Linked DNA regions of Aureimonas sp. SA4125. The protein of the gene in region 1 interacts with the protein of each later gene in a pairwise test. Links are inferred from orthologs where the notes say so. Each region holds a gene or a part of one and is shown in the gene's direction. Other genes may lie near its edges.

Evidence for each region.
Region 2: the proteins of parE (region 1) and Sa4125_RS03565 interact in binary tests that used the Escherichia coli proteins (3 or more experiments, as listed by UniProt). The link is inferred for Aureimonas sp. SA4125 from one-to-one orthologs.

The regions. Positions count from the first base shown.
Region 1 is NZ_AP025032.1:2,229,414-2,232,668, reverse strand. Bases 55-2,996 are described here. They hold parE (DNA topoisomerase IV subunit B), read left to right. Parts: upstream 55-470; coding sequence 471-2,522; downstream 2,523-2,996. Other genes in these bases: Sa4125_RS10325 (hypothetical protein), read left to right, coding at 2,569-2,996; Sa4125_RS10335 (alpha/beta hydrolase), read right to left, coding at 55-285. In the rest of the region: more of Sa4125_RS10335, read right to left, coding at 1-54; more of Sa4125_RS10325, read left to right, coding at 2,997-3,255. UniProt on the Escherichia coli protein: Topoisomerase IV is essential for chromosome segregation; it is the principal protein responsible for decatenating newly replicated chromosomes. It relaxes supercoiled DNA.
Region 2 is NZ_AP025032.1:780,704-783,931, forward strand. The notes cover bases 290-3,204. They hold Sa4125_RS03565 (dihydroxyacetone kinase subunit DhaK), read left to right. Parts: upstream 290-1,203; coding sequence 1,204-2,205; downstream 2,206-3,204. Other genes in these bases: Sa4125_RS03560 (ABC transporter permease), read left to right, coding at 290-1,198; Sa4125_RS03570 (dihydroxyacetone kinase subunit L), read left to right, coding at 2,215-2,859; Sa4125_RS03575 (aldo/keto reductase), read left to right, coding at 2,902-3,204. Also shown: Sa4125_RS03555 (sugar ABC transporter ATP-binding protein), read left to right, coding at 1-152; more of Sa4125_RS03560, read left to right, coding at 155-289; more of Sa4125_RS03575, read left to right, coding at 3,205-3,228. UniProt on the Escherichia coli protein: Dihydroxyacetone binding subunit of the dihydroxyacetone kinase, which is responsible for the phosphoenolpyruvate (PEP)-dependent phosphorylation of dihydroxyacetone via a phosphoryl group transfer from DhaL-ATP.

The DNA.
Region 1 (3,255 bases):
CGGTGTCGATACGACGGACTCTTCCTGGCGCGCGAGCGGCGCAAGGTCGACATAGGAGGGCTTCACCCGTCGCTCCGGGATCTCGTCGCGGCCGTTGATGTCGCGAAGCTCGGAGTAGTCGACGTCGATGAGGTCGCCGTCGTCGCTGATGGCGGTCAGCGGCGGATAGGCGAAGAGCGCGTCCTTGAAAGGTGCAAGCTGCGCCGGCGCGGCAGGCGCTTGGTCCGCCAGAAACGCCAGTGCGGCGAAGGCGAGGACGGCGCGGGAGAGAAGCATTACGGCCATGCCGGTTTCCTTGCCGAAACTGGCGCGACGCGCAAGCCACGCAGGGGTCGAAAACTGTTGGTAGTTGCTGTCTGCGCCGCCTTTTGAGCGCTGCCGGGTTGAAGAACATTTCGTGAAAGTATAGTCCATTGCCGTGATACCTCATCCCGCCAAGGGCTCGGAAACAAGGCAGCTTGCAGCGCATCATGAGCGATGATCTCTTCTCCGGAGGCGCGGCCGCCAAGGTGCGCACTGTCAGGTCCCCGGCCCGGCCAAAGGCGGTCGACGCGCTGTCGGCGGCGAAGGCTGCGGCGCCGGGATCGGCGGAGGCGAGCTACACCGCGGCCGACATCGAGGTGCTGGAGGGCCTGGAGCCGGTGCGCCGTCGGCCCGGCATGTATATCGGCGGAACCGATGAGAAGGCGATGCACCACCTCTTCGCCGAGGTGATCGACAACGCCATGGACGAGGCCGTCGCCGGCCACGCGAATTTCATCGAGGTCTCGCTGGAGGCCGACGGCTATCTCGCCGTCACCGACAACGGCCGCGGCATCCCGGTCGACCCGCATCCGAAATACACCAACCGCTCGGCGCTGGAGGTCATCATGACCACGCTGCATGCCGGCGGAAAGTTCGATTCAAAGGTCTACGAGACCTCCGGCGGGCTGCACGGCGTCGGCGTCTCGGTCGTCAACGCATTGTCGTCGCGGCTCGAAGTGGAAGTCGCGCGCAACCGCAAGCTCTACCGCCAGGTCTACGAGCGCGGTCATGCCGTCGGTCCGCTGGAGGAAGTCGGCGAGGTCCACAATCGCCGCGGCACGAAGGTGCGCTTCCTGCCGGACACGCAGATCTTCGGCGCGAACGCCGCCTTCGACCCGGCGCGTCTCCTGCAGATGGCGCGGTCCAAGGCCTATCTCTTCGGCGGCGTCGAAATCCGCTGGGCCTGCGATCCCGCGCTCCTGCCCGCCGACGGCAAGACGCCGGCGCGCGCGACATTCCACTTTCCCGGCGGCCTCAAGGACTATCTCGAAGGCTCTCTCGGTGACGAGCAGCGCGTCACCAGCCAGACCTTTGCCGGCCGGACCGAGAAGGTCTCCGGCCACGGCGCGGTCGAATGGGCTGTCAGCTGGACGGGCGGCGACGGTTTCGTCCGCTCCTACTGCAACACCATCCCGACGCCTGAAGGCGGCACGCACGAAGCCGGCCTGCGTTCGGTCCTGACGCGCGGGCTGAAGGCGTTTGCGGAAGTCTCCGGCAACAAGAAGGCCGCCGCCGTCATCGCCGACGACGTGATGATCTCGGCCTCGGCCATGCTGTCGATCTTCATCCGCGAGCCGGAATTCGTCGGGCAGACCAAGGACCGCCTTGCCACCGCCGAGGCGCAGCGCATCGTCGAGAGCTCGATCCGCGACAGCTTCGACATCTGGCTCGCCTCCTCGCCGCAGGATGCGGCAAGGCTGATCGACTGGGTTGTCGACCGCGCCGACGAGCGGCTGCGGCGGCGCCAGGAAAAGGAAGTCAACCGCAAGAGCGCGACGCGCAAGCTCCGCCTGCCCGGCAAGCTCGCCGACTGCTCGCAGAGCGGCGCGGCAGGCGCGGAACTCTTCATCGTCGAAGGCGATTCCGCTGGCGGCTCGGCCAAGCAGGCGCGGGACCGCGCCCGCCAGGCGATCCTGCCGCTGCGCGGCAAGATCCTCAATGTCGCCAGCGCCGGTCGCGAAAAGCTCAGCGCCAACCAGCAGATCTCCGATCTCATCCAGGCGCTCGGCTGTGGCACCCGCGCGCGCTACCGCGAAGAAGACCTGCGCTATGAGCGCGTGATCATCATGACCGACGCCGATGTCGACGGCGCCCATATCGCCTCGCTGCTCATCACCTTCTTCTACCAGGAAATGCACGACCTCATCCGCCAGGGCCACCTCTTCCTCGCCGTTCCGCCGCTGTACCGGCTCGCGCAGGGCGGGAAAGTGGCCTATGCCCGCGACGACAAGGACCGCGAACGGCTGATGGCGCGGGAGTTCAAGGGCAAGGGCAAGGTCGAGGTCAGCCGCTTCAAGGGTCTTGGCGAAATGCTGCCCTCGCAGCTGAAGGAAACGACGATGGATCCGAGGAAGCGCACGCTCCTGCAGGTGGCCATCGACGAGACGCCGGAATCGGGAACCGCCGGGGCGGTCGACGCGCTGATGGGCAACCGGCCCGATGCCCGCTTCCGCTTCATCCAGGATCGGGCGGCCTTCGCTGTCGATCTCGACGTGTGATGCCGGCTTCCGCAGGCTCTACGACAACAGGCAAGGGAACGACACGATGACGACCCGCACAGCTCTTCTCGCCGGCATCGCGGCCGCAGCGCTTGGCCTGCAGCCGCTCACCGCCTGGTCGCAGGCCGAAACCCCGGCTGCCGCTCCTGCGGCGCCAGCGCCTTATACGCCCCCGGCCGCCACGGCGCCCGACGCACCGGCACCGGCGACGCCCGCTCCAGCGGCCCCTGCCGCCGCCGAAAAGCCTGCGGCAGCAACGGCGCCCGCGCCGGATGCCGCCGCTCCCGCCACAGCTCCAGCGGCTGCCAGCTCTGTAACCCCTGTTCCCGACGCCACAGCGGTGAGCCCGGCAGACGACGAGGTTCTGACTGCCGTGCAGTCGCTGCCGACGCTCATCGAGGACGTGCAGATCGTCGGTCCCTGGACCGACGGCGACAAGAACGGCGTGTGGCGCACCGCCATGGTGCAGTCAGGGCCGGCGGAAAAGGAGATCTACCGCTTCTTCATCCAGCAGATCGACAAGTCCGCGGGAGCGACGAGCGTCTTGTCGACCACCGAGATCAAGGAGATCACGACGGTCAATGGTGCCATTGTCGGCTATCGTGCCGACGAGCCGTCGGAAGACGAGCCCAGTGGCCTGACGCTGTTCTTCGACATCGTGCCTTCCGACGGCGAGATTGCCGAAACCTACGAACTTCACTACTTCAAAGATCAGCCCTACACCTTCGGGCCG
Region 2 (3,228 bases), 1.4 Mb from region 1 along the record:
TATCGGACGATCTGCCCGAGCTTTTGCAGAACTGCGACAGGATCGTCGTGATGAACCATGGACGGATCGTGGAAAGCGTCGAGGCCGCAGCGGCGGACGAGGATCGCATCTACGCCGTGATGCTGGCGTCGACAGTCGAGGCGGCACAATGACGATGGCGCAGGAAAAGAGCAGTCAGGCGGCGCCGTCGAAGGGCCTTGCACCCGTCGCGGATCTGCTGCGGCGACGTCCGGAAATCGTCAGCCTGACGATCCTCGTCGCGATCTGCACCGCCGTCGCGCTGATCAATCCAGCCTTCCTGCAAGCCTCCTCGCTGATCGACATGGGCCGGGCCAGCGTCGTGACGGGGCTTTTTGCTCTCGGCGTCTTCGTGGTCCTCGCGGCCGGCGGGATCGACGTCTCCTTCACGGCCATCGCGGCGCTGGCGATGTACTCGTTGACGCTTTTCGTGCTGCAGGTCGCCCCCTGGATGCCGGCCGTCGCCATCGTGGGGATCGCCATCCTTCTGGGGGCCGCCCTCGGCGCGGTCAACGGGCTCCTGGTGCATGGTCTGAGAGTGCCGTCTTTGATCGTGACGATCGGGACGCAGTACCTGTTCCGCGGCATCCTCCTGGCCTTCATCGGCACGGTCTGGTTGATGGAACTGCCGCCGCAGATGCTCTCGTTCGGACGGGCCTCGTTCTTTTCGATCGAAACCGCCAACGGCGCCGTCATCTCCCTGCCGCTCTACTTCCTCGTCTTTCCCGCCGCAGCGCTGGTGACCTGGTTTCTGTTCAAGCGCACGCTGATGGGGCGGGCGATCTTCGCGACCGGCGGAAATCCGCAGGTCGCCGCCCGTCTCGGCTACGACCAGCGCATCGTCCACGTCTTCGTCTTTTCCTATGCCGGCGCGCTGGCCGGGCTCGCCGGCATCATCCACGTCTGCGCCAACAGGATGGCCAATCCGTTCGATCTGGTCGGAACGGAAATCAGCGTGATCGCGGCCGTCGTCCTCGGCGGGGCGCGCATCACGGGGGGGACGGGATCGGTCTTCGGCACGGTGCTCGGAGTCCTCCTGATCACGGTCGTCGACAATGTCCTCGTGCTCATCGGCATTCCCAGCACATGGCAGCGCGTCGTCGTCGGCAGTTTCATCCTCCTCGCGGGCGCCTTCTTCGTGACGCGCCAGCGCAAGTTCCACTCCCAGAGCGTGAAGTGAGCCCCATGAAGAAATTTCTGAACAAGCCCGAAGACTTCGCCGACGAAATGCTGGAGGGGATCTACCTCGCGCATCCACAGGTGCGCAGCGTTGCCGAGGACAAGCGCTGCTTCGTCACGGCAAAGCCCGTCGCCGGCAAGGTCGGCATCGTGACCGGCGGCGGCTCGGGCCACCTGCCGCTGTTTCTCGGCTATGTCGGCGACGGCATGCTCGACGGGGCCGCCGTCGGCGGCGTGTTCCAGTCGCCGAGTTCCGAGCAGATCCTCGAGGTCACCAAATACGTGGACCAGGGCTCGGGCGTCCTCTACCTCTACGGCAATTACACCGGCGATATCATGAACTTCGACATGGCCGCAGAACTCGCCGATCTCGACGGGATCAGCGTTTCCACGGTCATCGGCAATGACGATGTCGCCTCCTCGGTGGTCGGCGAGGAACACAAGCGTCGCGGCGTGGCCGGCATCTTCTTTCTCTACAAGGCGGCCGGCGCGGCGGCGGCGGAGATGAGGACACTCGCGGAAGTGACGCGCATCGCCGACAAGGCGCGCCAGCGCACCCGGACGATGGGCGTCGCTCTGTCGGCCTGCATCGTTCCGGAAATCGGACGCCCGAGTTTCGAGATCGGGGCGGACGAGATGGAGATCGGCATGGGCATCCATGGCGAGCCCGGCATTTCCCGCACCAGCCTCGCCCGCGCCGACGACGTCGTCGACGCGCTGATCGATCGCATCGTCGCCGAGCAGGACTACCGGAAGGGCGACGAGGTCGCCGTCCTGATGAACGGCCTCGGCAGCACGCCGCTCGAGGAACTCTACATCATGTACCGCCGGGTGTGGCAGCGGTTCGACGCCATCGGCGTGCGTGTGCGGCACGTCTTTGTCGGCGAGTTTGCCACCTCGATGGAGATGGCCGGTGCATCCGTGTCGGTCCTGCATCTGGACGACGAACTCGCGCCATTGATCGCACGGGCGGCCAACACGCCGTTCTTCCAGCATATTTCCGGCTGAGGGCGCCTCATGGAAGCTCTGACCACGCGAGACGTGACAGCGCTGTTCGAGCGCTTCGCCGCGGTTTTCGAGGACAAGCGGGATTTTCTGATCGCGCTCGACGGAAAGGTCGGGGACAGCGATCTCGGGATCACCATGGCGAAGGGTTTTGCCGCCGCCCGCGACGCGGTGGCAGCCCTCGAGGCGCCGAGCCCCGCCGAGCAGATGAAGATCGCGGGGACGGCGATCGCCAGGGCCGCGCCCTCGACGATGGGCACGTTGATGGCGACGGGATTCCTGCGCGGATCCAAGGCGATCGAGGGCGTCGATCGTATCGATACGCCGGCCCTCGCCCGCTTCTGGACGGCCTATCGCGACGGGGTGGCCCAGCGCGGCCGCGCCGCCGTCGGCGACAAGACGGTTCTCGACGTGCTGCATCCCGTCGCCGAGACGTTCACCGCCGAAGCCGGGCAAAATTCCCCGCTCGAGGCGGCCCTGACCGCTGCGGCCGCCTCTGCTGCCGCAGCCCTCGAAGCGACCAAGGACCTCGTCGCCCAGCATGGCAAGGCCGCGGCCTTCCAGGAGAAGTCGCGCGGCCTTGCCGACGCCGGCGGAACCGTCGCGGTGATCCTCGTCGAGACGCTGCGGGATTTCGTCGCCTCCAAAAAGGGTTAGGTCGACGCGGAAAGCGTCCACACACAATCGAAGGAACGACTGATGGAATATCGCCTGTTGGGGAGAAGCGGCCTGAAGGTCTCCGCCATCGCCATGGGGACCTTTACGTTCGGTGGTCAGGGACCCTTTGCCATGGTCGGTGCCCAGGACGCCCGGGAGGCCCGTCGTCTCATCGACTGCTGCCTCCATCACGGGGTGAACTTCGTCGACACGGCCAACATGTATTCCGCGGGACAGGCCGAGGAGGTTCTCGGAGAAGCCCTGGCCGGTCGTCGCGACGAGGTCGTCATTTCATCCAAGGCGCGCATGCGGATCGGCGACGGGCCCAATGACGAAGGCGCCAGCCGCTGGCATCTGATCCGGGAATGC